DNA from 3 places in the Enterobacter sp. SA187 genome. Region 3 is predicted to be linked to each of the others. Evidence: predicted binding sites of a transcription regulator. Region 3 holds the regulator's gene; each other region holds the start of a gene.
The links. Region 3 encodes PurR, which represses purine synthesis genes. Its sites were predicted from a motif close to CANGCAAACGTTTGCNTG; they were not measured.
Positions count from the first base shown of each region.

Region 1: a site for PurR is predicted at 4,834-4,851, ahead of carA (glutamine-hydrolyzing carbamoyl-phosphate synthase small subunit). Genes of this name have one in related genera too.
Region 2: a site for PurR is predicted at 5,294-5,311, ahead of pyrD (quinone-dependent dihydroorotate dehydrogenase). Genes of this name have one in related genera too.

Region 1 is NZ_CP019113.1:1,856,423-1,867,009, reverse strand. It holds gene BMF08_RS08910 (YgdI/YgdR family lipoprotein) at 1-35, opposite strand, end outside; gene carB (carbamoyl-phosphate synthase large subunit) at 223-3,447, opposite strand; gene carA (glutamine-hydrolyzing carbamoyl-phosphate synthase small subunit) at 3,466-4,614, opposite strand; gene dapB (4-hydroxy-tetrahydrodipicolinate reductase) at 5,068-5,889, opposite strand; gene BMF08_RS08890 (LacI family DNA-binding transcriptional regulator) at 6,026-7,033, opposite strand; gene BMF08_RS08885 (fructose-specific PTS transporter subunit EIIC) at 7,247-9,211, shown strand; gene BMF08_RS08880 (glycoside hydrolase family 38 C-terminal domain-containing protein) at 9,216-10,587, shown strand, end outside.
Region 2 is NZ_CP019113.1:2,816,691-2,827,277, forward strand. It holds gene pepN (aminopeptidase N) at 1-850, shown strand, start outside; gene ssuB (aliphatic sulfonates ABC transporter ATP-binding protein) at 920-1,687, opposite strand; gene ssuC (aliphatic sulfonate ABC transporter permease SsuC) at 1,691-2,473, opposite strand; gene ssuD (FMNH2-dependent alkanesulfonate monooxygenase) at 2,483-3,628, opposite strand; gene BMF08_RS13395 (sulfonate ABC transporter substrate-binding protein) at 3,625-4,599, opposite strand; gene ssuE (NADPH-dependent FMN reductase) at 4,592-5,167, opposite strand; gene pyrD (quinone-dependent dihydroorotate dehydrogenase) at 5,406-6,416, shown strand; gene zapC (cell division protein ZapC) at 6,583-7,125, shown strand; gene BMF08_RS13415 (YcbX family protein) at 7,122-8,231, opposite strand; gene rlmKL (bifunctional 23S rRNA (guanine(2069)-N(7))-methyltransferase RlmK/23S rRNA (guanine(2445)-N(2))-methyltransferase RlmL) at 8,332-10,449, shown strand; gene BMF08_RS13425 (ABC transporter ATP-binding protein) at 10,461-10,587, shown strand, end outside.
Region 3 is NZ_CP019113.1:3,079,911-3,090,497, reverse strand. It holds gene BMF08_RS14785 (alkene reductase) at 1-50, shown strand, start outside; gene gloA (lactoylglutathione lyase) at 138-545, shown strand; gene rnt (ribonuclease T) at 646-1,302, shown strand; gene grxD (monothiol glutaredoxin 4) at 1,340-1,687, opposite strand; gene BMF08_RS14765 (C40 family peptidase) at 2,016-2,858, shown strand; gene BMF08_RS14760 (MFS transporter) at 2,912-4,078, opposite strand; gene cydH (cytochrome bd-I oxidase subunit CydH) at 4,251-4,343, opposite strand; gene purR (HTH-type transcriptional repressor PurR) at 4,638-5,663, shown strand; gene punR (DNA-binding transcriptional activator PunR) at 5,680-6,591, opposite strand; gene punC (purine nucleoside transporter PunC) at 6,705-7,889, shown strand; gene cfa (cyclopropane fatty acyl phospholipid synthase) at 8,190-9,338, shown strand; gene BMF08_RS14730 (riboflavin synthase subunit alpha) at 9,375-10,007, opposite strand; gene mdtK (MdtK family multidrug efflux MATE transporter) at 10,231-10,587, shown strand, end outside.

The DNA.
Region 1 (10,587 bases), 1.2 Mb from region 3:
GCAAAAAGTGAAGCCAGTAAAAGTTTATGTCGCATGGTGTTCTCCCCGCGTTTTCAGTGAATTTTTGTTCCGGATAATTTAACTGTAGATGAAACAACTGCGAGCGGGAGAAAACACAGAACACTCTGAATGGGTTACGAAATAACAACAGTGAAACAGACAGGCAGAAACAAGCGAAGCGTCACCCGGCAACATGCGTTTACCGGGTGACGGGGTGACAATTTACTTACCGATCTGCGCGTGCATTTCCTGCACCGAAATCACTTTCTCGGTGGCATCAGCATTCAGCGCCATCGCGGTGGCGAAGCCGCCGTTCAGGGTGGTGTCGTAATGCACTTTATATTGCAGCGCGCTGCGGCGAATGAGTTTGGAATCTTCAATCGCCTGACGGCCTGCGGTGGTGTTGATGATGTAGGTGTATTCGCCATTCTTGATACGATCCTGAATGTGCGGACGACCTTCATGCACCTTGTTCACCAGACGCGGGTTGATACCGGCTTCACCCAGCACAATTGCGGTGCCGTGGGTGGCATCCAGCTCGAAGCCCTGCTTGAGCAGTTTGGCCGCCAGATCCACCACGCGCTCTTTATCGCCTTCACGCACCGACAGCAGTGCGCGACCGGTTTTCTTCATGGTCGAGTTGCTGCCCAGCTGCGCTTTGGCAAAGGCTTCCGCAAAGGTACGGCCCACGCCCATCACTTCACCGGTAGAGCGCATTTCCGGCCCTAACAGCGGGTCAACGCCCGGGAACTTGTTGAACGGCAGCACCACTTCTTTCACCGAGTAGTACGGCGGGATGATCTCTTTGGTCACGCCCTGCTCGGCCAGCGATTTTCCTGCCATCACGCGTGCTGCCACTTTCGCCAGCGGCACGCCGGTGGCTTTGGAGACGAACGGCACGGTACGCGCCGCACGTGGGTTCACTTCAATCAGGTAGACTTCGTTGTCTTTCACCGCAAACTGCACGTTCATCAGGCCGCGCACCTGCAGTTCGAAGGCCAGCTTCTGCACCTGCTGACGCATCACGTCCTGAATTTCCTGACTCAGCGTGTAGGCTGGCAGAGAGCAGGCGGAGTCACCGGAATGTACGCCAGCCTGTTCGATGTGCTCCATGATGCCGCCAATCAGCACCATTTCGCCGTCGCAGATGGCGTCAACGTCCACTTCCACCGCATCATCCAGGAAGCGATCCAGCAGTACCGGCGCATCGTTGGAGACGCTGACGGCAGTCATAAAGTAGCGACGCAGATCCACTTCGTCATAAACGATTTCCATCGCGCGGCCGCCGAGCACGTAGGACGGGCGCACCACCAGCGGGTAGCCAATCTCTTTCGCTTTCTCGACCGCCATTTCGATGGCCGTCACGGTCGCATTCGCCGGTTGCTTCAGCTTCAGACGATCCACCGCCTGCTGGAAACGTTCGCGGTCTTCGGCGCGGTCGATGGCATCCGGGCTGGTGCCGATAACCGGTACGCCTGCGGCTTCAAGCGCACGCGCCAGTTTCAGCGGCGTCTGGCCGCCGTACTGGACGATCACGCCTTTCGGCTTCTCGATACGCACGATTTCCAGCACGTCTTCCAGCGTTACCGGCTCAAAGTACAGACGGTCGGAGGTGTCGTAATCGGTGGAGACGGTTTCCGGGTTACAGTTCACCATGATGGTTTCGTAACCGTCTTCACGCAGCGCCAGCGAGGCGTGCACGCAGCAGTAGTCAAACTCAATGCCCTGGCCGATACGGTTCGGACCGCCGCCCAGCACCATGATTTTGTCGCGATCCGGGTTCGGGTTCGATTCGCACTCTTCTTCATAGGTGGAGTACATGTAAGCGGTATCGGTGGCGAATTCCGCCGCGCAGGTATCCACACGCTTATATACCGGGTGCAGATTGTACTGCTCACGCAGTTTGCGCACTTCGGATTCGCGCACGCCTGCCAGGGTTGCCAGACGCGCATCGGCAAAGCCTTTACGCTTCAGGGTACGCAGGAAATCCGCGTCGAGGCCGTTAATGCCCACTTCCGCGACTTTCTCTTCCAGACGCACCAGCTCTTCAATCTGTACCAGGAACCAGCGGTCAATATTGGTCAGGTTGAACACGCCATCAACGGACAGCCCGGCGCGGAAGGCGTCGGCGATATACCAGATACGCTCGGCGCCCGCGTCTTTCAGCTCGCGGCGGATTTTGGTCAGCGCTTCCGGATCGTCAAGGCTCACTTTCGGGTCAAAGCCAGTTGCGCCCACTTCCAGACCGCGCAGCGCCTTTTGCAGCGACTCCTGCTGGGTGCGGCCAATCGCCATTACTTCGCCCACAGATTTCATTTGCGTGGTCAGGCGGTCGTTAGCGCCGACGAATTTTTCGAAGTTAAAGCGTGGGATCTTGGTGACCACATAGTCGATGGACGGCTCGAACGAGGCCGGAGTACGGCCACCGGTGATGTCGTTCATCAGTTCGTCCAGCGTGTAACCTACCGCCAGTTTCGCCGCCACTTTAGCAATCGGGAAGCCGGTGGCTTTCGAGGCCAGCGCCGAAGAGCGGGAAACGCGCGGGTTCATTTCGATAACAATCAGGCGACCGTTTTTCGGATTCACCGAGAACTGGACGTTAGAGCCGCCGGTTTCGACGCCGATTTCACGCAGCACCGCCATCGAGGCGTTACGCATGATTTGATACTCTTTGTCGGTCAGGGTCTGCGCTGGCGCAACGGTGATGGAGTCGCCGGTGTGGATGCCCATGGCGTCGAAGTTTTCGATAGAGCAGACGATGATGCAGTTGTCGTTCTTATCGCGCACCACTTCCATTTCGTACTCTTTCCAGCCAATCAGCGATTCATCGATCAGCAGCTCTTTGGTTGGCGAAAGGTCGAGGCCGCGGGAACAGATTTCTTCAAACTCTTCGCGGTTATAAGCGATACCGCCGCCGGTGCCGCCCATGGTAAAGGACGGACGGATAATGCACGGATAACCCACGTCAGCGGCAACCGCCAGCGCTTCTTCCATATTATGCGCAATACCGGAGCGGGCGGTGTCGAGGCCGATTTTCTTCATGGCGATGTCGAAACGGCGGCGGTCTTCGGCTTTATCAATGGCGTCGGCGGTCGCGCCAATCATGGTCACGCCGAATTCTTCCAGCACGCCCTGGCGTTCCAGCTCCAGCGCGCAGTTCAGCGCCGTCTGGCCGCCCATGGTCGGCAGTACGGCGTCCGGGCGCTCTTTTTCGATGATTTTGCGTACCACTTCCCAGTGGATCGGCTCGATATAGGTCGCGTCGGCCATTTCCGGGTCGGTCATGATGGTGGCCGGGTTAGAGTTCACCAGAATAACGCGGTAACCCTCTTCACGCAGCGCTTTACACGCCTGCGCGCCGGAATAGTCGAACTCACAGGCCTGGCCGATAACAATCGGGCCAGCGCCAAGGATCAGGATGCTTTTTATATCTGTACGTTTTGGCATGGCTTTTATGGCTCCTGATTATTTGGCGACAGAACGGTAAGTCTTGATCAGTTCAATAAAGTGGTCGAACAGCGGCGCGGCATCGTGCGGGCCAGGGCTGGCTTCCGGGTGCCCCTGGAAGCTGAACGCCGGTTTATCGTTACGATGGATGCCCTGCAGGGTGCCGTCGAACAGCGACTTGTGGGTCACGCGCAGCGTTGACGGCATGGTGGACTCGTCCACCGCAAAACCGTGGTTCTGGGCGGTGATCATCACCACGTTGTTTTCAACGTCTTTCACCGGGTGGTTGCCGCCGTGGTGACCAAATTTCATCTTCACGGTTTTGGCACCGCTGGCCAGCGCCAGCAGCTGATGGCCGAGACAGATGCCGAACACCGGAATATCGGTATCGAGGAAGGTTTTAATCGCCTCGATGGCGTAATCGCACGGTGCCGGGTCGCCGGGGCCGTTGGAGAGGAAAATGCCGTCCGGGTTCATTTTCAGCACCTCTTCTGCCGGGGTTTGCGCCGGGACAACCGTCAGACGGCAGCCGCGATCCACCAGCATGCGCAGGATGTTGCGCTTCGCGCCGTAGTCGTAGGCCACCACATGGAACGGCAGCTCGCTTTCCGCGCGGGCTTCAGGCAGCTCGCCTTCAAGCGTCCAGCTCCCCTGCGTCCAGCTGTAGCTCTCCTGAGTGGACACGACTTTCGCCAGGTCCATACCGTTAAGGCCGGGGAAAGCTTTCGCTTTTTCCAGCGCCAGCGCCGCGTCCGGGTTATCACCGGCGATGATGCAGCCGTTTTGCGCCCCTTTCTCACGCAGCAGACGCGTCAGCTTACGGGTATCGATATCGGCAATCGCCACGATGTTATGGCGTTTCAGGTAAGAGGAGAGATCTTCCTGATTGCGGTAGTTGCTGGCAATCAGCGGCAGGTCACGGATGACGAGGCCTTGCGCATGTACCTGAGAGGATTCTTCGTCAGCAGCATTGGTGCCGACATTACCGATATGAGGATAAGTAAGAGTAACGATTTGGCGGGAGTAGGAAGGATCAGTGAGGATTTCTTGATAACCGGTCATTGAAGTATTGAAAACGACTTCCCCAACCGCCGAACCTGTTGCCCCTATGGCCCGACCGTAAAACTGGGTTCCGTCTTCCAGAACCAATAGCGCTGACTTAATCAAAACACCCTCCAGAGAATATTCACTCACTTTATTTGCATATTAATTCATAATGAGCCCGTGAATCAATGCAAATTTGCTTACCCGCGAATTTTCGGCAAACGGCGGCATTCTAGAGACAGGTGAGACAAAAGTCTACCCGTTCGACCATTTTTATTTATGTTTTTGCGTCTCTGACAAACCACAGAAGGCAAAGGCAGTGAAAAGATCAGCTATATCAGGCAGGAAAACGCTTGCGCGGTTAGAAAACTGGAATATTTGTCTGGCACCCTGCAAAACCGGACCAGATGGTCAAAATTTACATTACAGAAACAAATAAACCGAAGAAGATTGCAACTTTTAGAGGTTTAATAGAAAAATATCAATGAAGAGCAAAAATAAAGGGGCAATAAAATATTGCCCCATGTAATCAATTAATTATGATTACCACAACCACATCACGAGAGGTAATAAAGGCTATAAACTGTTGAGATCCAGCACATCACGCATATCAAAAAGACCGTTTCGCTTAGATTTGAGCCACAACGCCGAGCGAACCGCACCATTGGCAAAGGTCATCCGGCTGGAGGCTTTGTGCGTAATTTCAATGCGCTCGCCAATATCGGCAAACATCGCCGTATGTTCACCCACGATGTCGCCTGCGCGCACGGTGGCAAAACCGATGCTGCCCGGCACGCGTTCACCGGTGTACCCTTCACGGCTGTACACCGCGCACTCCTTCAGATCTTTATCCATCGCCTGCGCAATGGCTTCACCCATCGCCAGCGCCGTGCCTGACGGCGCATCCACTTTATGGCGGTGATGCGCTTCGATAATTTCGATGTCGGTATAATCGCCCATCACTTTTGCCGCTTTCTCCAGCAGCTTGAGCATCACATTCACGCCAACGCTGAAGTTCGCCGCAAAGACAATGGCGATGTCCTGCGCGGCCTCGCTGATGGCCGCTTTGCCCGCGTCGTCAAAGCCGGTGGTGCCTATCACCATGCCTTTGCCGTACTCGCGGCAGAAGGCCAGATGCGCCAGGGTGCCTTCCGGGCGGGTAAAATCGATAAAGACATCAAAATCGTCTTTCACGGCCTCAAGATCGCTCTGCACGGTAACGCCGGTTGTGCCCGCGCCCGCCAGTTCACCCGCATCGCTGCCGAGCAGCGACGATCCGTCGCGCTCAAGGGCCGCGCCGAGCGCCACGCCTTCCATTGCCAGTGCCGCCTGGATCAGCTGGCGACCCATACGGCCACCGGCTCCCGCGATGGCCACGCGGATGTTTGCCTCTTGCATAGTTGTACTCTTTTGTTAATGAAATGCTGAAAAAACGTTTTCAGAGTAACCAGCCCCGCGCGGGGCGACCAGCCAAAAACGTCGATATTAGAATTTAATGATATACGCCGAAAAATATCAGTAAAAGGCATGATGATCAGCGAAAGCCGCAGGACTCCCTGACCACCAGCGCGGGCGGTAAAATAATGCGCTGGGGCGGCTCATTATTGCCCTGAATGCGACTGTACAGCAGCTCCCCGGCTTTACGGCCAATCTCTTTCGCCGCCACCGATACGGTGGTGAGCGCGGGCTGCACCAGCGCGGCTTCAGTAATATCGTCAAAGCCCACCAGCGCAAAGTCACGCCCCACTTCGCGGCCCATTTTTCGCAGCGCCTGCATCACGCCGAGGGCCACAATATCCTGATAGCAGACCGCTGCGGTGATCTGCGGGTACTGCGTCAGCAGCGCCTGCGCCACGCGCGCGCCATCGCTCTGGCTGGCCTGCGAGGTCACCAGCCAGGCCGGTTCCGGCGAAATGCCCTTCTCAAGCAGCGTGCTGGTAAAACCGCCGATGCGCTGCGCCCGGGTGCCGGAGCTGGCGCTGCCGCCGATAAAGGCGATATGCCGGTGCCCGAGGCTGAGCAGGTGGCGGGTCGCCATTTGCGTGCCAAGAAAATTATCGGTGCCGACAAAATCAAACTGCGGATCGCTTGCCGGTCGCACCACCATGATCGCCGGAATGTTACGGCGCTTAAGGGCGTCAAAGAATGACGACGGCGTTTCCCGTGCGGCGCACAGCACCATGCCGCAGGCGTTATTGCGCATCAGGGAATCGACAAATTTTTGCTGCCGCTCGCCGGACTCCTCGCTGTTCGCCAGAAACAGCAGCAGATCGTGGCGCTCCATTTCGTGACTTAAGCCTGCGGTCATTTCGCCATAAAAGGGATTGGTGATGTCGTGCAGCAGCAGTCCGACCTGATTACTGCTGCGGTTACGCAGGTTGGCCGCCGTCTGGTTATAGACATAGCCGGACTCATCCAGCGCTTTCAGCACCCGCTGCCGCGTGGACGGGGAAATACGCCCGCGGTTACGCAGCACCATTGACACGGTCGCCGTTGATACCCCTGCCCTTGCCGCCACCTGCGCCAGCGTGATCGTCGCCATTGCCTGCTCCTCATCCTGTGAAGGTTAATCGAATAACCATAGCAGAGGCTTTTGTCCGGTGATAGCCCTCACATTCCTGGCGGTAACCGGTGTCTTAATGTGGATTCTGCCGGGTTAATCGCGTTAACCAGCCTTCATTTTTAAAGTTAATCGATTAACCTGATTAAAAACCACCCGCGCAGCAGGCACGGATGTCATTTATGGGGAGGGGTTATGTCACTACGCAGCATCACATCTGAACGCTTGATCCTGCTGGATCAGCCGTGGCGCGATCGCGCGACCATTCTGGATCAGCTTTGCCAGCGCCTGTATGACGAAGGCAAAGTCAGCGATAAGGCGGCGTTTCTGGAGGCGGTCTGGCAGCGGGAGACGCTGTCGGAAACCGGCTTTGAACAGGGCGTTGCCATTCCTCACGGCAAATCTGCCGTGGTCGCCCGCCCCGCCTTTGCGGTGGCGCGCGTTACGCAGCCGGTGCGCGACTGGCCCACCATGGACGGTGAAGATCAGGTGGAGCTGATCTTTTTGCTGGCGGTGCCCTTCGGCGATGACGCCGGACATCTGCGCCTGCTCTCCACCCTCAGCCTGTCGCTGATGGATGAGCAGCGGGTGGCGGCGCTGAAAGCGGCGGCCACAGTGGAGGATTTTCTTACGCTGCTGGATGACACCAACGCTTCCCGCGCCAGCACGCCGGTGACTGCCGGCGGGCAAAGCCTGATTGTTATCACCTCCTGCCCGGCGGGCATCGCACATACCTATATGGCGGCGGAAGCGCTGGAAAAAGCGGGCGCGGCGCGGGGCATTCAGGTGTGGAGCGAAAAACAGGGTGCCAACGGTACCGAGGATGAAGTCACGGACGCGCAGATCGCCGCTGCCGCCGGAGTGATTTTCGCCGCCACCCTGCCGCCAAAAGGCAAAGCGCGTTTTAACGGCAAGCCCTATATCGCCACTTCAGTGTCAGAACCGCTGAAAGACGCGGACGGCCTGATCGACCGTCTGCTGCGCCAGCCGGACGGCATTGTCAGCGCTGACGGCGACAGCAGCGAGTCGCGCACGCGGGAGAAATCCTTTCTCGCCCGTCTGTATCAGGGAATATCCAGCGGTATTTCATACATGATCCCGGTGATCGTCGCCGCAGGGCTGATGATCGGCGTCGGCCAGTTAACCGCCAGCCTGCTGGGGGTGACGGATATCGGCAGCGCCAGCTATGCAAAGAGCGATAGCACCGCGCTGGTGCTCTGCCATTTCCTGACGCAATACGGCAACATGATCATGAAGTTTATGTATCCGGTCTTCGCCGCGTACATGGCCTACAGCATCGCCGACCGCCCCGGTCTGGTGCCGGGTTTTATCGGCGGCGCCTTTGCCGGTGGCCTGCATTACACTTTCTGGTCGGTGAGCGGCGGCATTCCGTCGGGCTTTCTCGGCGCGCTGATCCTCGGCATGATCGCCGGTTTCCTTGCGGACTATCTGAATACCCATATCCGCCTGCACAAACATTTACAGGCGATGAAGCCCATGCTGATCGTGCCCGGCCTCTCTGCGCTGGCGATTTTCTTTATCAACTACAGCTTTGTCGATCCGGTATTTGGCGGCATTAACCAGTGGTTGCAGCAGATGATCGTGGCGCACGGCAGCGGCAGCACATTGATGCTGGCGGCGATCATCGCCTCCCTCACCGCCTTTGATCTCGGCGGGCCGGTCAACAAATCCGCCGGAGCGATCGCCATCGGCCTTGCCGCCGACCATATCTATCCCCTTACCGCCCGTGTGCTGGGGATCGTGATCCCGCCCATCGGCATCGGGCTGGCGACGCTGATCGACCGCATGATCGTTCGCCAGCGCGTGTTTGATGAAAACCAGCGCATCACCGGCACCACCTCATTGATCCTGGGTTTCCTTGCCATCGGCGAAGGGGCGATCCCCTTCATGCTGAAAAATCCGCTGATCACCATTTCCATCAATATCACCGGCGCGGTGATCGGCGCGCTGACGGCCATCACCCTGGGATCGGTGCAGTGGTATCCGCTGCCCGCCATCTGGGGCTGGCCGCTGGTGCAGAACCTGCCCGCCTACCTGTGCGGCATGGCGGCGGGCATTAGCTTTATCGCCCTGGCCAACGTCTTCGTGCGCTACGCGCTGATCCGCGCCGGCAAAATGCATATTGAACAGCTGAGATAAAACGATGAAAAAAGAGGTTTATGTGGTGGCGCACTGCCACTGGGATGCGGAGTGGTATTTCACCTGCGAGGACTCCCATATTCTGCTGATAGAGAATATGGATTATCTGATCGACCTGCTGGAGCGCGATCCAACATTCCCCTCCTTCACCTTTGACGGGCTGGCGGTGGTGCTGGACGAATATTTACAGGTGCGCCCGGAAAACGCCCCGCGGCTGGAGGCGCTCATCAGCCAGCGGCGGCTGTTCGTCGGCCCCTGGTATACGCAGTGTGATTCCCTGCTGATCCGCACCGAATCCCTGATCCGCAATTTGCAGTACGGCATCGCCACGGCGCAGCGCTTTGGTCACAGTATGAACGTCGGCTATCTGCCGGATATTTTCGGCCAGCATGCGTATTTATCGGCGATTTTCGGCGATCTGGGGATCGACTACGCGGTATTGCAGCGCGGCGTGTATACCGATCAGCTTAACGGCGATCTGAATTTCCTCTGGCGCGCGCCGAATCAGAAAACATTGCCTGCCTGTTGCCTCTATTTCGGCTACGGGCCGGGGAAATTTTTATCCACCGAGGCGGATTATGTAGAGCACCGGCTGCTGCCGATCCTCGACCGTTTAACCGATCTTAACCGCAGCACCGACAAACTGCTGCTGCCAGCCGGTGGCGATCAGGTGCTGGCGAACGCGCAGTTCCCACAGACGGTGAAGGCGCTGAATGAACTGGACACGCCCTATCACTTTCATATGACCGATTACGAAAGTTATCTGCGTGACGCCTGGGCGGGCGCGCCGTTCAGTAACGTTATTGACGGTGAACTGGTGGCCTGTCAGAAATCGCGTATCCACCGTACCTGCCACTCCACGCGCTACGACATCAAACGCCAGACCTGGCAGACGGAGCATCTTCTGCTCGATCAGCTGGAGCCGCTGATGGCGGTTGCCTCGCACCTCGGCGTGACGTACCCGCAGCCGGTTATCGACAGCATGTGGAAAACGCTGTTCGCCGCACACGCGCACAATGGCATTGAGGCCACCAACGCCGATGCGGTGAATCAGAACATTAAAAACCGGTTGATCAGCGTCGAGCGCTCGGCGCTGAGCCTGCTTAACGTGCTGAAGAAGAAAATCAGCTATCAGATCGCCCGCCAGCAGGCGGATGAGCGTCTGCTGGTGGTGTTTAACTGCGACATCAGTCCGCTGTCCCCGCTTGCCCGCGCGGTGATCTTCACCCAACAACCCGATTTTACCCTGACGCAGAACGGCGTGGCGGTGGAGAGCACCCTGCTGCAACAGCAAAAACTCTCCGGCGGCCAGGTGGTGATCGTCACCGCCGCGGGCGAAAAACTCGAACCGGTGGCCGACTACTACCGCAGTGAGA
Region 2 (10,587 bases), 260 kb from region 3:
GCTCTCCTTACCGCTGCATGTCGCCGATGCCTTCCGTGCGATCCTGCTGGATGAGCAGATCGATCCGGCGCTGGCCGCAGAGATCCTGACGCTGCCATCCGCCAGTGAGGTGGCTGAACTGTTCGATATCATCGATCCGGTGGCTATCGCTGCGGTACGCGAAGCCCTGACCCGGACGCTGGCGACAGAGCTGGCGGACGAGTGCCTGGCCGTTTATAACGCCAATAAACTCGACGCCTACCGCGTGGAACATGCGGACATCGGCAAGCGCTCGCTGCGTAACACCTGTCTGCGCTACCTGGCGTTTGGCGATGCGCAGCTGGGGGACCGTCTGGTCAGTGAGCAGTACCATAACGCCGATAATATGACGGACGTGCTGGCCGCGCTCTCTGCCGCTGTAGCGGCGCAGCTGCCATGCCGCGATGCGCTGATGCAGGACTATGACGACAAGTGGCATCACGACGGTCTGGTAATGGACAAGTGGTTTATTCTGCAGGCCACCAGTCCGGCCGCCAACGTGCTGGATACCGTGCGCAGTCTGCTTAATCACCGCTCGTTCACCCTGTCCAACCCGAACCGCGTGCGTTCGCTGATCGGCGCTTTCGCCAGCAGCAACCCGGCGGCGTTCCATGCGGAAGATGGCAGCGGCTATCAGTTTATGGTGGAGATGCTCACCGAGCTGAACCGCCGTAACCCGCAGGTGGCTTCACGTCTGATTGAGCCGCTGATCCGCCTGCGTCGCTATGATGAAAGCCGTCAGGCGTTAATGCGTATCGCGCTGGAAAAACTGAAAGGGCTGGATAATCTGTCGGGCGATCTGTTCGAGAAGATTGAGAAAGCGCTGGCGTAATCTGCTGTTGTTACCCTCTCCGGGAGGAGAGGGTAGAGAGGGTAAGGATCAGGGTGAGGGGGTAATCCTTCACCCTGTTTTTACTGCTCTTACCGGCGCATCAATGCGTTTCATCACCCGATCCAGCACTTCTGATTCCAGCTCTGCCAGCCGCACCGAGCCGAGCCTGCGCGGACGCGGGATATCCACCGTCAGATCCAGCCCGATTTTTCCGTCTTCAATCAGCAGGACGCGATCCGCCATCGCCACCGCCTCGCTGACATCGTGAGTCACCAGCAATACCGTAAAGCCCTGGGATTGCCACAGCGATTCGATCAGCGCCTGCATTTCCAGCCGGGTCAGCGCATCCAGCGCGCCCAGCGGTTCGTCCAGTAACAGCAGACCCGGTTTGTGGATCAGCGCCCGCGCCAGCGCCACGCGCTGTTTTTGACCGCCCGAGAGCGCCGCTGGCCACTCGGTCGCGCGATCTTCAAGGCCAACCGCCGCCAGCGACTGACGGGCCGCGTCGCGCCAGTCGCCCTTCAGGCCAAGGCCAACGTTATCAATGACCGATTTCCACGGCAGCAGACGCGCATCCTGGAACATCATTCGCGTGTCGTCCTGAATTTGCGCCAGCGGCGTGGATCCGGCGAGGATTTCGCCGCTTTGCGGTTTTTCCAGCCCGGCCAGCAGGCGTAACAGCGTACTTTTACCGCCGCCGCTGCGTCCCACCACCGCAACAAACTGCCCGGCAGGAATGTGCAGATCCAGGCCATTGAGAATGGTGTTCTGGCCGTAGCGTTTAGTGACGCCGTTGAGCACCAGCGGCGTACCGCGATTAAGGCGCGCAGTATTCATAGATCACTCCTTCGCAGAATAGGCCGGGTTCCAGCGTAACCAGACGCGTTCCAGCAGTTGCGCGCTCAGATCTGCCAGTTTGCCCAGCACGGCATAAAGAATGATGGCGACCACCACCACGTCGGTCTGCAAAAACTCACGGGCGTTCATCGCCAGATAACCGATCCCGGCGTTCGCCGAAATGGTTTCCGCCACGATCAGCGTCAGCCACATCAGGCCCAGCGCAAAACGCACACCAACCAGAATCGACGGCAGAGCGCCGGGCAGGATCACATGGGCAAAGAGCGCGAAACCGGACAGCCCGTAACTGCGGGCCATCTCCACCAGACCCCGGTCGATATTGCGGATGCCGTGCCAGGTATTGATATAAATGGGGAACAGCGTACCGAGGGCGACGAGGAAAATTTTGGCGCTCTCATCGATACCAAACCAGAGGATCACCAGCGGGATCAGCGCCAGATGCGGCACGTTGCGCAGCATCTGCACCGAGGTATCCAGCAGCCTTTCCCCCCAGCGCGACAGGCCGCTGATCAACCCCAGCGTCAGGCCGATCGACCCGCCGATGGAGAAGCCAATCAGCGCCCGCCATGAACTGATAGCCAGATGCTGCCACAGCTCGCCGCTGGCGGAGAGCGACCAGAACGCCTCCACCACGCCCTCCGGCGAGGGAAGAATGCGGGTGGAGAGCCAGCCGGTTGACGAGGCGATCTGCCAGATCACCACCACGGCCGCCGGTAAAAACCAGGGCGCGGCGCGCAGCAGCCACTGCCGGGACGAGTCGGACATAGCGCCTCCTTAACTCTGTGAAACGTTGCGCGGAATGTAATCATTCGCCACCGCTTCGCCCTGCGCCTGTAACTGGCGCGGTTGCGGCACGGCGGGAATGGCGACATCCAGATGCGGGAACAGCAGCTCGCCCACTTTGTAGGCTTCCTCCAGATGCGGATAGCCGGAGAGGATAAAGCTGTCGATGCCCAGCGCGGCGTATTCATTAATACGCGCCGCCACCGTCGGGCCATCGCCCACCAGCGCCGTACCCGCGCCGCCGCGTACCAGACCCACGCCCGCCCACAGGTTCGGGCTGATTTCCAGATTTTCGCGTCTGCCGTTATGCAGCGCCGCCATGCGCTGTTGACCAACCGAGTCCTGACGGGCAAATGCCGCCTGGGCGATGGCAATGGTTTCATCATCCAGATGGGAGATCAGCCGATCTGCCGCCTGCCACGCTTCTTCGTTGGTTTCACGCACAATCACATGCAGGCGGATACCGAAGCGCACGCTGCGCCCGTGTACCGCCGCTTTGGCGCGCACCTGCTCGATTTTCTCTTTCACCAGTTCCGGCGGTTCGCCCCAGGTGAGATAAAGATCAACCTGCTCGGCGGCCAGATCCTGTGCCACATCTGACGAGCCGCCAAAATAGAGCGGCGGACGCGGCTGCTGTACCGGCGGGAAGAAGAGCTTTGCGCCACGCACGTGGATATGCTTGCCGTGGTAGTCCACGGTGTCGCCCTCCAGCAGACGCCGCCAGACGTGGGTGAATTCTGCCGAGGCTTCATAGCGTTCAGTGTGATCGAGGAACACGCCATCGGCGGCCAGCTCCTGCGGATCGCTGCCGGTCACCAGGTTGAACAGCGCCCGGCCATTGGAGAGACGATCCAGCGTTGCCGCCTGACGGGCCGCCACGGTAGGGGAGGTCACGCTCGGGCGCAGCGCCACCAGAAACTTCAGCCGTTGTGTCACCGGGATCAGCGATGCGGCCACCAGCCACGCATCTTCACAGGAGCGACCCGTCGGGATCAGCACGCCGCTAAAACCGATGCGGTCAGCCGCCTGGGCGATCTGCTGCAAATAACCATGATCGACCGGGCGGGCGGCATGTTCAGTGCCAAGATAGTGGCCATCGCCGTGGGTCGGTAAAAACCAGAACAGATTCAGGCTCATGATTTAGCTCCTTGAGTAGTGGCCGGATGCCAGATGCGGGTGCGGATATCCACCTGTTTCGGGACAAGGCGGTTCTGATAAAACAGATCGGCGGTCTGCTGTTGCAGGGCGGCCGTGGCGTCGTTGACCGGCGAAATGCGCGTCGGCGGACGGTGGTCAAAATAGGTGGCGATCACCGGCTCAGGCAGCCCCATGGTTTTCGCCAGTAAGCTGATGCTGGCCTCGCGCTGGCTGAGGGTTAACGCATCTGCTTCGCTGAAGGTATCCAGAACGCCCTGAATAAAAGCGCCATTTTTTTCAGCATAGGGACGGGAGGCGAGATAAAACGAACCTGTCTGCTTCAAATCGGTGCCGTCTTTCAGCACCCGCACGCCACCCTGTAACAGGGCTGCGGAATAATAGGGATCCCAGATGGCCCAGGCGTCCACATTGCCCTGCGAAAACGCGGCGCGCGCATCGGCAGGCGTCAGATAGGTTGGCTGTATATCGGTGAATTTCAGTCCTGCCTGTTGCAGGGCGCGCAGCAGCAGGTTGTGAGAACTGGAACCTTTCTGGAACGCCACCTTATGGCCTTTCAGATCGGCGACGGTTTTGATCGGGCTGTTTTCCGGCACGAGGATCACTTCCGCTTTCGGCTTCGGCGGCTCAACGCCGACATAGAGCAGATCCGCCCCGGCGGCCTGGGCAAAGATAGGCGGAATATCCCCGGTGCTGCCCAGATCAATACTGCCGATATTCAGGGCTTCGAGCATCTGCGGGCCGGCAGGGAACTCCACCCAGGAGATTTTGGTGTCCGGGTAACGTTTTTCCAGCAGCTGATGATTTTTCGCCAGCACCATGCTGACGCTGCCTTTCTGATAGCCAATACGCAGCGCGTCCGGGGCCGTTTCCGCCGCCTGCGACCAGGCGGAGAGCGTTAACATGCCGCTGAGCGCCAGCCACTGGGCGCGGGATTTGAAAAGGTTAAACATGGACGACTCCTTGCGTGTCACTGATCAACGGGGCTTTCGGCTCAAGGCGGTGCAGCGCCTGGGTAAAGGTTTCCAGCGCGCTATCGAGGCGGACCTGCAGATGCGGGCTGAAGGTGGCTTTATGCTGGTAATCGGCGATCTGGCTATCATCAGCGAATACCCCCTGCAAAATTTCCTGCGCGCGCAGGGCGCTCAGTACCGGTTTCAGGGCGTAATCCACCGCCAGCATGTGGGCGATGCTGCCGCCGGTCGCCAGCGGCAACACGACTTTCCCCGCCAGCGCGCGCTCCGGCAGCAGATCCAGCAGCGTTTTTAGCGCGCCGGAAAACGAGGCTTTATAGATGGGCGTGGCGACAATCAGTCCATCAGCATCCGTTAACTGTTCGTTCAGCGCCAGCAGCGCCGGGCTGTCAAAACGCGCGTAGAGCAGATCTTCCGGCTCGAAGTTATGCAGATGCCAGTGGCAGACCTCGATCCCCTGGTCGCTTAAGCTTTCGCGGGCGTATTCCAGCAGGGCGCTGGAGCGCGAGGGGAAACGCGGGCTTCCCGCTAATGTCACTACACGCATACTGACTCCTTATAACCAAATGTTTGCTTTTATCTAACATTGATAACAATTTGCCAGAGTGTTTTTATTCCACTAAATGATTTATCTGAACAAGAATTGCCAAAAAACGGCATAAGAAGAGATGGGCAGGTAAACGTTTGCGCTTTTGCGGTTTTTTTTGCCGCAGGTCAATTCCCTTTCGCCGCGGGATGAAACATAATACGCCCCCGGTTTGCACACCGGGAATCCAGGAGAGTTCATGTACTACCCCTTCGTTCGTAAAGCCCTTTTTCAGCTCGATCCTGAGCGCGCTCATGAAGTGACCTTTCAGCAATTACGCCGGGTGTCCGGTACGCCATTTGAAGCACTGGTGCGCCAGAATGTGCCGGTAAAACCCGTCACCTGCATGGGGCTGACCTTCAAGAATCCGCTTGGCCTGGCGGCGGGTCTTGATAAGAATGGTGAATGTATTGATGCCTTCGGCGCGATGGGATTTGGCGCAATTGAAATTGGCACGGTGACACCGCGTCCACAGCCGGGTAACGATAAACCGCGTATTTTCCGCCTCGTTGAAGCCGAGGGATTAATCAACCGCATGGGCTTTAATAACCTGGGCGTTGATAACCTGGTGGAGAACGTTAAAAAGGCGCATTTTGACGGCGTGCTGGGTATTAATATCGGCAAAAATAAAGACACGCCGGTGGAGCAGGGTAAGGATGACTACCTGATTTGCATGGAGAAAGTCTATGCTTATGCCGGGTATATCGCGATTAATATTTCCTCGCCTAACACACCTGGTTTGCGTTCACTGCAATATGGCGAAGCACTGGATGATTTGCTGCTGGCTATCAAAAATAAGCAAAGCGAATTGCAGAATATCCATCACAAATATGTTCCGGTGGCAGTCAAGATTGCTCCCGATCTGAGCGAAGAAGAATTGATCCAGGTGGCTGATAGTTTAGTTCGCCATAATATTGATGGTGTTATTGCCACCAATACTACGCTGGAACGATCGCTGGTGCAGGGCATGAAGCATTGCGATGAAACGGGCGGGTTAAGCGGCCGTCCGTTGCAATTAAAAAGCACAGAAATTATCAGGCGTTTAGCGCTTGAGCTGAATGGCCGTCTGCCAATTATCGGCGTCGGCGGAATCGATTCGGTGATCGCCGCCAGGGAAAAAATGGCAGCCGGCGCAACGCTGGTACAAATCTATTCGGGCTTTATTTTCAAAGGCCCGCCGCTGATTAAAGAAATTGTCACCCATATCTGACGTTTATCCCGCTAAATGACAACCAGGGCTTTATTTCCTGCCCTGGTTGTTTTATATTCCGTCGTTGTTGCTTATTTAAACATTGTGGTCTTTTATTATTTACACAATAAGCGAAGCGGCAAAATGGATAAAAAAGCAACAGGACGCTTGCGGACGGGAGAGGAAGATGCGAATTAAACCTGACGATAACTGGCGCTGGTATTTTGATGAAGAGCACGATCGTATGATGCTCGATCTGGCCAATGGCATGTTATTTCGGTCCCGTTTTCCCCGTCGCATGTTAACCCCCGATGCTTTCGCGCCGACCGGTTTTTGCGTGGAAGATGCCGCGCTCTATTTCTCTTTCGAAGAAAAATGCCGCTATCTGGATTTAAGCCGTGAACAGCAGGCGGAGCTGGTGCTGAATGCGCTGGTGGCCATCCGTTTTCTGAAACCGCAAATGCCGAAAAGCTGGCACTTCTTAGCGCATAACGACCGTTGGACGCCGCTGCAGGGCGAAGCCGCCAGCGTCTGGCTGAGCGACACCGCAGAGCAGGTGAATCTGCTGGTGGTCGAACCGGGCGATAACGCCGCGCTCTGTCTGCTGGCGCAGCCGGGTGTAGTGATTGCCGGGCGTACCATGCAGCTTGGCGATGCCATCAAAGTGATGAATGACCGGCTGAAGCCGCAGCCGATTGCCGCCAGCTTCAGCCTCGAACAGGCGGTTTAAGGTTCCAGTTTCAGCGCCGTTCTGGGGATGCAGCTACAGCTCAGAATGGTGCCATCGTCACCGATCGCCGACTGTTTCAGCGCACTGACTTCCCCCTCGACTAAGCGTATCCGGCAGCAGCCGCAGATCCCCGCCCGGCAGGAGTAGGGTACGCGGATCCCCTGACTTTCCAGTTGTTCCAGTAATACCTGTTGATTATTACCGGTAAATTGCTGTCCGTGAAAATCAATGCTGACGCCTGAGGGATCCGCTTTATCGACGTTAAGCGTTTCAGCAACGTTTCCTGCACCATAGATTTTTCCTGGCGCGCGGGCCAGCACCGTGACTTCATCGCCGACGCGGATCACGCCGCTGTTGCGGGCGATCAGGTTCTGGCCGAAATCCACATCGCCATTGTCCTGGGCTGTGCGGAATCCCTGTAAAGTGGTAAGCGGTTCTCCGGACGGGTGCTTTTGCCCGCGCTCCGGGCTGACGGTGGTGAATACGCAACGGCTACAGGGTTTAACCACATCGAAAATCACCTCGCCGATGCGCACCACTTTCCAGCCGTCTTCTTCCCAGGCGGCGGCGCCGCTGACCACCAGGTTGGGCCGGAACTGCTCTATTTGTACGCTGGCGGGGCAGCGCTGCTGGAGATCCCGTAGCGAGGCCTCGTTGACCAGCAGATAGGGAAAGCCATCGGCAAAGGAGAGCGGCACGCTTTCAAAGCGTTTTACCCTTCGCGTTGGCTGCGGGCCGACCCAGCGCAGTTGCACCTCGCGGGCGAAAAAACCGCTCAGCCACAGGTTAATGGCCGCAGGCGCTATAAAGGCCGTAAAATGGTTGCCCCAGACTTCAGTGGGTTCTGGCTGCGGGTCAAAATCCGCAAAGCGCACCAGCGCGCTGCTGCCATCGGGCGCGGTGAGGTGCAGCCCATCGGGTAGCAGGGCGGGCGTGAAGCGTACCATCGCGGGAAACTGACGGGCGGTGATGAAAGTGCCGTCGGGTTCAGTGAGCATAAATATACGATCGAACGCCAGGCCGCTGCTGTCCGCCAGCGCATGGGTAAGACCGGTGCCGCGCATCGATTTAACCGGATGAATAAAAAGCCGCGATAAGGTTGCCACGCCATCCTCTTCTGAATCTGGAAATAAGCGCTCAACTTTATGACATAGCGTTGAGATTAGCTATAATGCGCAACAATTTTCTAAGTGAATAAGTGACGATATGATTTCTCTGTTTGCCAGTACGGCCCGCGGGCTGGAAGAGCTGTTAAAAACTGAACTGGAAAACCTGGGCGGGCAAAACGTCCAGGTGGTTCAGGGTGGTGTCCATTTTGAGGGGGACACCCGGCTTGTCTACCAGAGCCTGATGTGGAGTCGTCTGGCTTCGCGCATCATGATGCCGATGAGCGAGTGCAAGGTGTACAGCGACCTTGATCTCTATCTCGGGGTGCAGGCGATAGACTGGACGGAGATTTTCAGCCCCGGCGCGACCTTTGCCGTGCACTTCAGCGGCCTGAACGACACCATCCGTAACAGCCAGTACGGCGCGCTCAAGGTGAAAGACGCCATCGTCGACAGCTTCACGCGCAAAAATCTGGAACGCCCGAACGTCGATCGTGAAAAGCCCGATCTGCGTATCAATGTCTGGCTGAATAAAGATACTGCGCATATCGCGCTGGATCTGAGTGGCGAAGGTCTGCACCAGCGCGGCTACCGTGACGGCACCGGCCTTGCGCCCATTAAAGAAAGCCTTGCGGCCGCTATTGTGATGCGATCTGGCTGGCAGCCGGGTACGCCGTTGCTCGATCCGATGTGCGGTTCCGGTACGCTTTTGATCGAAGCGGCGATGTACGCCACCGACCGTGCCCCTGGCCTGCATCGCGGGCACTGGGGATTCGGCGGCTGGGCGCAGCACGACGACGCCATCTGGAAAGAAGTGAAAGCCGAAGCCCAGGTACGCGCCCGTAAAGGCCTGGCGGATTACGGTTCGCGTTTCTATGGTTCCGACAACGACAGCCGCGTGATTGAACGCGCCCGCAGCAACGCCCGTCGCGCCGGTGTGGCTGATCTGATCGCGTTTGAGGTAAAAGACGTCGCCAAACTCACCAACCCGCTGCCGGAAGGCCCGACCGGAACCATCCTCAGCAACCCGCCTTATGGCGAACGTCTGGACAGCGAACCGGCGCTGATCGCGTTGCACAGTATGCTGGGGCGCATTATCAAAAGTCAGTTCGGCGGCTGGAATTTATCCCTGTTCAGCGCTTCGCCGGATCTGCTCAACTGTCTGCAACTGCGCGCCGATCGCCAGTTTAAAGCCAAAAACGGCCCGCTGGACTGCGTGCAGAAAAACTATGCTATTGCCGTGACCAGCGCCGATGCGCAGGGCGGCGGCAGCGCGTCGATAGCGGAAGATTACGCTAACCGCCTGCGTAAGAACGTCAAGAAACTGGAAAAATGGGCGCGTCAGGAAGGCATTGAATGCTATCGCCTGTATGACGCCGATTTACCGGAGTACAACGTGGCGGTGGATCGCTACGGCGATTCCGTGGTGGTGCAGGAGTACGCGCCGCCGAAAACCGTGGATCCGCAGAAAGCCCGTCAGCGCCTGTTCGATATTATTTCCGCCACTATCGCGGTGCTCGGTATCGCCCCGAACAAGCTGGTGCTGAAAACCCGTGAGCGGCAGAAAGGCAAAAACCAGTATCAGAAGATGAACGAGAAAGGGGACTTCATGCAGGTAAGCGAATATAACGCGCGCCTGTGGGTCAACCTGACCGATTATCTGGATACCGGCCTGTTCCTCGATCACCGTATCGCCCGTCGTATGCTGGGCCAGATGAGCAAGGGTAAAGACTTCCTTAACCTCTTTGCCTATACCGGCAGCGCCAGCGTGCATGCGGGGCTGGGCGGCGCGAAATCCACCACGACGGTGGATATGTCCCGCACCTATCTGGAGTGGGCCGAGCGCAACCTGCGTCTGAATAATCTCAGCGGCCGCGCGCACCGTCTGATCCAGGCCGACTGTCTGGCCTGGCTGCGCGATACCGATGAACAGTTTGATCTGATCTTTATCGATCCCCCCACATTCTCTAACTCGAAAAGAATGGAAGATGCCTTTGACGTGCAGCGGGATCACCTGCGCCTGATGAAAGATTTGAAACGTCTGCTGCGCAAAGGCGGCACCATTATGTTCTCGAACAACAAACGCGGTTTCCGTATGGATCACGACGGTCTGGCTGAGCTCGGACTGAAAGCACAAGAAATCACGCAAAAAACACAGTCGCAGGATTTCGCCCGTAACCGTCAGATCCACAATTGCTGGCTGATCACCTCAGCCTGAAGGAAGAATAAATGTCATTAATTAGTATGCACGGTGCCTGGCTGTCGTTCAGCGATGCGCCGCTTCTCGATAACACCGAACTGCACATCGAAGATAACGAGCGCGTGTGTCTGGTGGGACGTAACGGCGCGGGTAAAT
Region 3 (10,587 bases):
GCTTCTACGGCGGCGGCGCGGAAGGTTACACCGACTACCCTACTCTGTGATCCGTTGATTGATAGCGGCGACACTCCGCCGCTATACTGCATAAAGCTTTACGACCGGAACGCAAAACAACTGATTAAGAGGATATTATGCGCTTACTTCACACCATGCTGCGTGTTGGCGATCTGCAACGCTCCATCGACTTCTACACCAACGTGCTGGGCATGACGCTGCTGCGTACCAGTGAAAATACCGAATACAAATACTCGCTGGCATTTGTGGGCTACGGCCCGGAAAGCGACGAAGCGGTTATCGAACTGACCTACAACTGGGGCGTCGACAGCTATGAGCTGGGCACCGCTTACGGTCATATCGCGCTGGAAGTGGATAACGCGGCTGAAGCCTGCGAACGTATCCGTCAGAATGGCGGCAATGTTACCCGTGAAGCTGGCCCGGTTAAAGGCGGCACCACGGTTATCGCCTTCGTTGAAGATCCGGACGGTTATAAAATCGAACTGATCGAAGCCAAAGACGCCGGTCGCGGTCTGGGCAACTGATCCCCCACGGGCGCGCCGCGCCCGTTCTTTCTGCGCGGTATAATCCTTGCGTAAAATTTGCCATAATGCGCGCTGCAATTTTCCGTCTTAAGAGATCCTGATGTCCGATAACGCTCAACTCACCGGTCTGTGCGGCCGATTTCGTGGTTTTTACCCTGTTGTTATTGATGTGGAAACCGCCGGGTTTAACGCCAAAACCGATGCGCTGCTCGAAGTTGCCGCCATTACCTTAAAAATGGACGATGAGGGCTGGCTGATGCCGGACAGCACGCTGCACTTTCACGTTGAGCCGTTCGAAGGAGCAAATCTGCAACCTGAAGCGCTGGCGTTCAACGGTATCGATCCTGCTAACCCGCTGCGCGGGGCGATCAGTGAGCACGATGCGCTGCATGCGATTTTCAAAATGGTGCGCAAAGGCATTAAAGACAGCGGCTGTAGCCGCGCGATCATGGTGGCCCACAATGCGACCTTCGATCACAGCTTTATGATGGCCGCCGCCGCGCGCGCCTCGCTGAAACGCAACCCTTTCCATCCGTTTGTGACCTTTGACACCGCCTCACTGAGCGGTCTGGCGCTGGGACAGACGGTACTTTCCAAAGCCTGCGCCGCCGCCGGTCTGGATTTCGACAGCACCCAGGCCCACTCTGCCCTTTATGATACTGAGCAAACCGCCCTGCTGTTCTGCGAGATCGTTAACCGCTGGAAGCGGCTGGGCGGCTGGCCGATGGCGATGCCTGGCGACGAAAATCAGCCATAAAAAAAAGCACCCGAGGGTGCTTTTTTATTGCCTGCGCTTATTCAGCCCCCGGCTCTTCGGTTTTGTACTTCGCGGCGGTTTCTTTGATCAGCGGCTGAAGTTCTCCGCGCTGGTACATCTCAATGATGATGTCGCAGCCGCCTACCAGCTCGCCATCCACCCACAGCTGCGGGAAGGTCGGCCAGTTGGCGTATTTCGGCAGCTCGGCGCGGATGTCCGGGTTCTGCAGAATATCAACATAAGCAAAGCGTTCGCCACAGGCGGAAAGCGCCTGAACTGCCTGGGCAGAGAAGCCGCAGCTTGGCAGCTTAGGGGAACCTTTCATGTACAGCAGGATCGGGTTTTCAGCGATTTGACGCTGGATTTTTTCGATGGTCTCGCTCATTGTCTTGCTTCCTTAACTTCTTCTACGACAGTCGTCTTATTGTAGCGGTTCAGACAACCCACGGAAAATAACATTTTGTTCACCACGCGTTATATTATCGTCTGTCGGATAAAGATGCCTTAAGAATATCAGTTTGCGCGAAACGATTCGCTCATGCCTTAACCGTTTCCTTCCCTGAATTGCTGCTTTTTTTTGCGCTTGTTAACGAAACAGCGCAAGGATGCAAAAAGGCTCTTACCTTTTTAGCATTTTATGCTTTAGAATCGACGAGTTTTGAAAATCACACGCACGCATGATTTCATGCCTGCCCGAATCAGGGGATTGCTCAGTGGCGCGGATAAATAAAGTCTCGATCACGCTCTGTGCTTTGGTTTTTGCTTCGCTGACGTTTGCGCCATTAAGCCAGGCGTCTGAACAGGCACGGCCCTCTGCCGTGCAAAAAACGCATCTGGCGAAAACCAGCGACCGTAAGAAGCAAAGCACGACCCAAAAGACAACAAAGAAAAGCAGTGGCAACAGTAAAAAAATAGCTAAAAAAGCATCCAGCAGTTCCGCCAGTCAAAAAACCTCCAGCAGAACAAAACGCGTCTCATCCGGTACTAAAACCAGCAGCCTCGCCTCACGCAAAAGCAAATCCAGCCCGGGGAAAATTGCCGCCGTTACCTTTACGGAAAAGTGCACCACCCGCAAAGGCCGCAAGCAGCACTGCGTGAAAGTGAAAAGCAGCAAGCCGGTTACCCTGGCAGACGCGCATAAAGTGCGCATTAAAAAGGCCCAGACGGCGGCGTTATCGACATTAATGAATCAGATCGGCAAACCCTATCACTGGGGCGGCACCTCGCCGCGTACCGGCTTTGATTGCAGCGGGCTGGTGTATTACGCCTATAAAGATCTGGTGAAGTTCCGCATCCCGCGCACCGCCAATGAAATGTATCACCTGCGTGATGCCTCGCCGGTCAACCCGGGCGAGCTGGAACGGGGCGATCTGGTGTTCTTCCGCACGCAGGGTCGCGGCACCGCCGATCACGTGGGCGTCTACGTTGGCAATGGCAAATTCATCCAGTCGCCGCGCAGTGGTCAGGATATTCAAATCACTTCCCTTAGCGAAGATTACTGGCAGCGTCATTATGTGGGCGCGCGCCGGGTGATGACGCCGAAAAACGTCCGCTAAAAAAAACACCCTGCCGGACTGGCAGGGTGTTTTTCTTTTTTACTCAGTAACGATCAGTTCGCCACGCATTCCCGGCGGGCATCGGCGCGCCCGGAAAACAGCACCAGCAGCAACGCCAGCGCCGCAATAACAGCGCCCATCACCGGCACAACGGCGTAGCCTAATCCTGCGGAGATCACCGCGCCGCCTGCCGCCGCGCCCAGCGCATTGCCGAGGTTAAAAGCGCCGATATTCACGGACGAAGACAGCCCCGGCGCTTCATGAGCGACACGCATTACGCGCATCTGCAATGGCGGCACCACCGCGAACGTTGCGGCGCCCCACACTACCATCGCCACGGCCGCGCCGATATCGCTTTTCACCAGCAGCGGGATCGCCAGCATGATCACCATCAGCAGCAACAGAAAGCCTTTCAGCGTGCCGCTGACGGAACGATCGGCAAACTTGCCGCCCAGGTAATTGCCCAGCGAGAAGCCCACGCCGATCAGCACCAGCATTGCGGTGACAAAGAATGGCGTGGCGTGATTCAGCTCCTGCAACACCGGCGAGATATAGGTATAAAGGGTGAACATCGCCCCGGCGCCCAGCACGGTGGTCAGCAGCGCCGATAAAACCTGCGGGCGCATCAGCACCGCCAGCTCCTGGCGCACATTCGGACGCACGCCCGCGCTGCCCTTCGGCAGGGAGAAGAACAGGCTTAACATCGACACCACGCCAAGACCTGCGGTGGCGAGGAAGGACATCCGCCAGCCGATGGTTTCCCCAAGCCAGGTGGCCGCTGGAACGCCGCCGATATTGGCGATGGTCAGTCCCATAAACATGGTCGCCACGGCGCTGGCCTGTTTATGTTTCGGTACCACGCTTGCGGCCACCACTGAACCCAGGCCAAAGAAGGCGCCGTGGTTAAGACTGGTGATAATGCGCGATAACAGCAGCGTGGTGTAATCCGGCGCAATGGCCGACAGTACATTACCGAGGGTGAAAATCGCCATCAGGAAGATCAGCGCGTTACGACGGGCGCGATGCGACAGCAGCAGCGTCATCAGGGGGGCGCCCACCATCACGCCGATCGCATAGGCGCTGATCAGCATGCCGGCGGCAGGGATCGAGACGTCAACGCCACGGGCGATTACCGGCAGCAATCCCATGGGTGAAAATTCAGTTGTACCTATCCCAAAAGCCCCGATTGCCAGTGACAGCAGGGGAAAATTTATCTTCATTATTACATGACTCCAGTAATGCGATGGCGTACAGAGCGCCCCGCGGTGAAGTCAAAAGCATGACATTAATCACAAAAAAACAGAAGTTAATGAAGTGACAAAAGATTATTGCAAATTTGATAACAATCGGCGGGAATGAAAAAGAGAGGGAGAGCGCTCTCCCTGCTCTGGATCAATTAAAAGCGGCAGTCATTGCGCCAGCAACGATCAGGCTGAGCACGATTACGGTAGTAAACAGCGAATACTTCAGATTGCTATCCATCATTTTTTCTCCTTTGTTAACCCCCACAAAAAGTGAGATTGCTCATTTTTGCACAGTTAAACGCAAAAATCTTCTCTGTTTTAGATTGATAACCATTTTTAGACTTCCCCTTTTCATCAAGATCAGCCAGAATTCCACGCTAAATTTATTCGTGTACCGGCCACTGACCCCTCCTGACGTCCTGTGTTGTTTTCCCGGCGTATCGCAACCTGAAAATGTTGTGCGAAGGGTTTTTTAAGGCAAACGTTTACCTGTAGAAGTATCAGGAGTTTAAGATATGGTCTGGAGTGAGATCTAATGGCAACAATTAAAGATGTAGCGAAACGCGCAAACGTTTCCACTACAACCGTATCACATGTTATTAACAAAACCCGTTTTGTTGCGGAAGAAACGCGCAACGCGGTGTGGGCAGCCATCAAAGAGCTGCATTATTCCCCAAGCGCGGTGGCGCGCAGTCTGAAGGTTAACCATACCAAGTCGATTGGCTTGCTGGCGACCAGCAGCGAAGCGCCCTACTTCGCCGAAATCATTGAAGCTGTTGAGAAAAACTGCTTCCAGAAGGGCTATACCCTGATCCTCGGCAACGCCTGGAACAACCTGGAAAAGCAGCGCGCTTATCTGTCGATGATGGCGCAAAAGCGCGTCGACGGCCTGATGGTGATGTGTTCTGAATACCCGGACCCGCTGTTGCGCATGCTTGAAGAGTACCGTCATATCCCGATGGTGGTGATGGACTGGGGCGAAGCGAAAGCGGACTTTACCGATTCGGTGATCGATAACGCTTTTGAAGGCGGCTATATGGCGGGCCGTTATCTGATCGAACGTGGCCACCGTGAAATCGGCGTCATTCCGGGCCCGCTTGAGCGTAACACCGGCGCGGGCCGTCTGGCGGGCTTTATGAAAGCGATGGAAGAAGCGCTGATTAAGGTGCCGGAAAACTGGATCGTGCAGGGCGACTTTGAGCCGGAATCCGGCTACCGCGCCATGCAGCAGATCCTCTCCCAGCCGCATCGTCCGACCGCAGTCTTCTGCGGCGGCGACGTGATGGCGATGGGCGCGCTCTGCGGGGCTGATGAAATGGGTCTGCGCGTGCCGCAGGACGTGTCGCTGATTGGTTATGACAACGTGCGCAACGCGCGTTTCTTCACTCCGGCGCTGACCACCATTCACCAGCCGAAAGATTCGCTGGGCGAAACGGCCTTCAATATGCTGATGGACAGGATCGTCAGCAAGCGTGAAGAGTCGCAGTCCATTGAGGTGCACCCGCGTCTCATCGAACGCCGCTCGGTCGCCGACGGCCCGTTCCGCGACTACCGCCGTTAAGCCTGCCGGGAGCCAGTCACTCTGGCTCCCGCAACCACTCTTTATTCAGCGTCTCGCTGTCTCCTAAATAATCGAGCAGCCAGCTTAAGGCGGGCGAATTGTCCTTTTGCTGCCACGTCAGGCAACAGGCGGCGTCCGGGAAGGGGTTTTCAAGCGGCAGCGCCACCCACTCTCCGCGATCAAGCCAGGGCCTGGCAAAATGCGCCGGTACCATGCCGATACACAATCCCGCCGACAGACAGGCCGCCGAGGATTCCCAGTCGGGCGCGACGATGCGCCGCTGGTTATCCAGCAGCCAGGTGATACGCTTCGGCAGCGAGCGGGAGGTGTCTTCGCGCACCAGCGACGGCCAGTTGCGCAAGGTGTCATCGCTCAGCGGCCCGTCCATCGCCGCCAGCGGGTGTTCACGGGATACCACGCACTTCCAGCTCAATTTCCCCATATCCCGGAAGGCGTAGCGCCCGCCCACCGGCACCGCCTGGGTCGCCCCAATCGCCAGTTCCACGCGGCCATCCGCCAGCGCGTCCCACACGCCGTTGAATACTTCCTGAAAGACGATCAGCTCCACATCCTGAAAGTGGCGGTAGAAATCGACGATCATTTGCCTGCTACGTTCGGGCTTAACGATATTGTCCACCGCGATGGATAACTGCCCCCGCCAGCCGTTGGCGATCTGCTGACACTGCTGACGGGTGATCTGCATTTTTTTGATAACAGATCGCCCTTCCTTTAAAAACCAGCGCCCGGCCGGGGTAAGCACCACGTCACGGTGACGGCGCTCAAACAGCGGCACCGCCAGCCACTCTTCCAGTTGCCGCACCGTATAGCTAACCGCCGATGGGACCCGGTGGAGTTCCTGCGCCGCGGCGCTGAAGCTGCCGGTTCGTGCCACCGCATCAACCACTTCCAGTGAATATTCTGACCACATGTTCTGCCTGCAAATTTTTTGAATGCAATGTGCAAATATTAGCGTTTCACAACCGTCATTGCACTCCCTACACTCTGCCGCTCTGCTCACCTGCCAAAACAAGAGAACGTGACATGAAACCTGGAAAAGGATTTTTAGTCTGGCTGGCGGGGTTAAGCGTACTGGGCTTTCTGGCTACAGATATGTATTTACCCGCCTTCGCCGTTATTCAGAATGATCTACAAACCCCGGCGGCTGCCGTCAGCGCCAGCCTGAGTCTGTTTTTAGCCGGATTTGCGGTTGCGCAACTGGCGTGGGGTCCGCTGTCCGATACTTATGGTCGCCGCCCGGTGCTGTTAAGCGGTCTGGCGCTCTTTGCCGTCGGCTGTCTGGGCATGCTGTGGGTGCGCGACGCCACCTGGCTGCTGGTGCTGCGTTTTATCCAGGCGATCGGCGTCTGCGCTGCCGCCGTCACCTGGCAGGCGCTGGTGACGGATCACTATCCGGCGCACCGCACTAATCGTATCTTCGCCACCATTATGCCGCTGGTGGGTCTCTCTCCGGCCCTTGCGCCGCTGCTGGGCAGCTGGATCCTCGCGCATTTTTCCTGGCAAATGATTTTTATGACGCTGTTTGTCATTACGCTGGTGCTGATGCTGCCCGCGCTGCGCCTGAAGCCGGTGGTAAAAAAAACCACCAGCAGCGACGTGCCGCTGACCTTTGCCACCCTGCTCCGTTCCCGGGATTACCGCGGTAACGTGCTGATCTACGCCGCCTGCTCCGCCAGCTTCTTCGCCTGGCTGACCGGCTCGCCCTTTATCCTCAGCGAAATGGGCTACGGCCCGGCGGCCATTGGCCTGAGCTATGTACCGCAAACCATCGCCTTTCTGATCGGCGGCTATGGATGCCGCGCGGCGCTGCAAAAGTGGCAGGGTAAAAAGTTACTGCCGTGGCTGCTGGTGTTCTACGGTCTGAGCGTGGCGGGTACCTGGATAGCCGGGCTGGTGGCGGGTCAATCTCTCACGGCGCTGCTGGTGCCCTTCTGCGTGATGGCAATGGCGAACGGCGCCATCTATCCCATTGTGGTGGCCCAGGCGCTGCGCCCGTTCCCGCAGGCGACCGGACGCGCGGCGGCGTTGCAAAATACCCTGCAACTGGGGCTCTGTTTCCTTGCCAGTCTGGTAGTGTCCGCGCTTATCGGCACGCCGCTGTTGACCACCACCAGCGTAATGCTGATCACCGTGTTACTGGCCGCTGCCGGTTACCGGATGCAGCGTCATGGTGTAACAGACGCGAATGCTGAAACCGCCTCTGCATAGTTCACCGTGCAACTATGTTACAAATCAGTGATTAGGTTGCTAAGAATTTACTATTGTATCTGCCGGATCTGAGGCCTATACTCATTTCCGGCACATATAATTACGATAAATATTATGCAGTAACAGGCGCAGGATGACGCCTCTCTCACCACGGACGGCCTTTACGGCAAGGGTAATCTCCCTTCCTCTGTTCTACGTCGGATTTCTGGCTCGCGGACCATTCCGTGAGATTTCTCACAAACCCTAAAAAGCGACTACGCTGTTTGAAGGTTCTGATCACATACAGGTGATGGAGAAGCTATGAGTTCATCGTGCATAGAAGACGTTAACATACGGGATGATGACTGGTTTCGTATCGTAAGCGAACTGCTTGGCCGGGCGGGGATCACAATCAACGGTTCGTCCCCGGTAGATATTCAGGTCAAAAATCCTCATTTTTTTAAACGCGTGCTGCAGGAAGGATCGCTGGGGCTGGGTGAAAGTTATATGGACGGCTGGTGGGATTGCGAGCGGCTGGACATTTTCTTCAACAACGTTCTGCGCGCCGGTCTTGAAAACCAGCTACCGCACCATCTCAAAGATACGCTGCGTATAGCGGGCGCCAGATTATTTAATTTGCAGAGCAAGCGCCGGGCATGGATCGTCGGCAAAGAGCATTACGATTTGGGTAATGATCTGTTCAGCCGCATGCTGGATCCGCAAATGCAATACTCTTGCGCCTACTGGAAGGATGCCACGACGCTGGCAGACGCCCAGCTTGCCAAGCTAAAACTGATTTGCGAAAAGTTACAGCTCCAGCCCGGAATGCGTGTGCTCGACATCGGCTGTGGCTGGGGTGGGCTTGCGCAGTACATGGCGCAGCATTATGACGTCAGCGTGGTGGGCGTGACGATTTCTGCGGAACAGCAAAAAATGGCGCAGGAACGCTGTCAGGATCTCGATGTGACTATTTTGCTCCAGGATTATCGCGATCTTAACGAGCAGTTTGACCGCATCGTCTCTGTCGGCATGTTCGAACACGTTGGTCCTAAAAACTACGCCACCTATTTTGAGGTTGTCGATCGCAATCTGAAACCTGACGGCCTGTTTTTACTGCACACTATCGGCTCGAATAAAACCGACCACCACGTCGATCCCTGGATCAATAAGTACATCTTCCCTAACGGCTGTCTGCCGTCGGTGCGGCAGATCGCCACCGCCAGCGAGCCGCATTTTGTGATGGAAGACTGGCATAACTTCGGTTCGGATTATGATAAAACGCTGATGGCCTGGCATAGCCGTTTTCAGGCCGCCTGGCCGGAGATTGCCGGCAATTATTCAGACCGTTTCAGAAGGATGTTCAGCTACTATCTCAATGCCTGTGCGGGGGCGTTCCGCGCGCGGGATATTCAGCTCTGGCAGGTGGTGTTCAGCCGGGGCGTGGAAAACGGCCTGCGCGTGGCGCGTTGATAAAAAACCCCGGCTTGCCGGGGTTTTTTGTGGGATTTACTCGTCGCGCTCGACCACCACCACCCGGGCCGCCATCACGCGTTCGACGGTGTCCACCACCGCCTGGGTCTGGGGATCGATTTCGATATTGACGCGGCTGCCCAGTTTTTTGCTGCTGAGCGTGGTGCGCTCCAGCGTTTCCGGGATCAGGTGCACGCAAAAGCGCGTCGGCGTCACCTCGCCTACCGTCAGGCTAATACCGTCAATACCGATAAATCCTTTATAAAGAATATACTTCATCAGCGTCGGATCCTGGACTTTAAACCAGATCTGACGATTATTTTCTGACGCCAGGATCTTAACCACTTCCGCGGTAGTGATAATATGCCCCGACATTAAATGCCCGCCAATTTCATCGCTGAATTTCGCTGCACGCTCGACATTTACATAATCACCGGGGATTAATTCTCCGAGATTGGTAATACGCAGCGTCTCTTTCATTAAGTCGAAACTGATATGATTGCCGTTAATTTCCGTTACGGTCAGGCAGCAACCGTTGTGCGCCACGGACGCGCCCGTCTCCAGGCCATCCAGCATGGTGTCTGGCAACTCCACGACGTGCGTGCGGAAATTGGGTTTCTCATCAATGGACACCACTTTTGCCGTGCCCTGTACAATACCGGTAAACATGCCTGGTGCTCCTGTATCATTAATTCGGTTAACCGTGTTTATACCAGCACAATAACAGGTGAAAAATGAGGTTGCCAGTCTCGGGACTTATTACGCTGTTTTTTCTCTGGATTAATCGCAGTTCCCCGCTACAATGTACTGGTTATTTCTCCTGCAAATCTTTTGCTGCCAGTAACGGCGGCTATTCAGTTTTTCATATAACTACAATTCAACAGGTGTTCACGTGCAGAAGTACTTTCTTGAAGCGCGTCAGTTATTAGCACTGGCGATCCCGGTGATCATTGCGCAAATCGCCCAGACCGCGATGGGTTTCGTCGATACCGTGATGGCGGGCGGCTACAGCGCCACCGACATGGCGGCGGTGGCTATTGGTACCTCTATCTGGCTGCCCGCCATTCTTTTTGGTCACGGGCTGCTGCTGGCGCTGACGCCGACGGTTGCGCAACTGAACGGCTCCGGCCGCCGCGACCGTATTGCCCACCAGGTACGCCAGGGTTTCTGGCTGGCGGGCGGCGTGTCGGTGCTGATCATGATCGTGCTGTGGAACGCGGGTCATATCATTCATGCGATGCACAATATC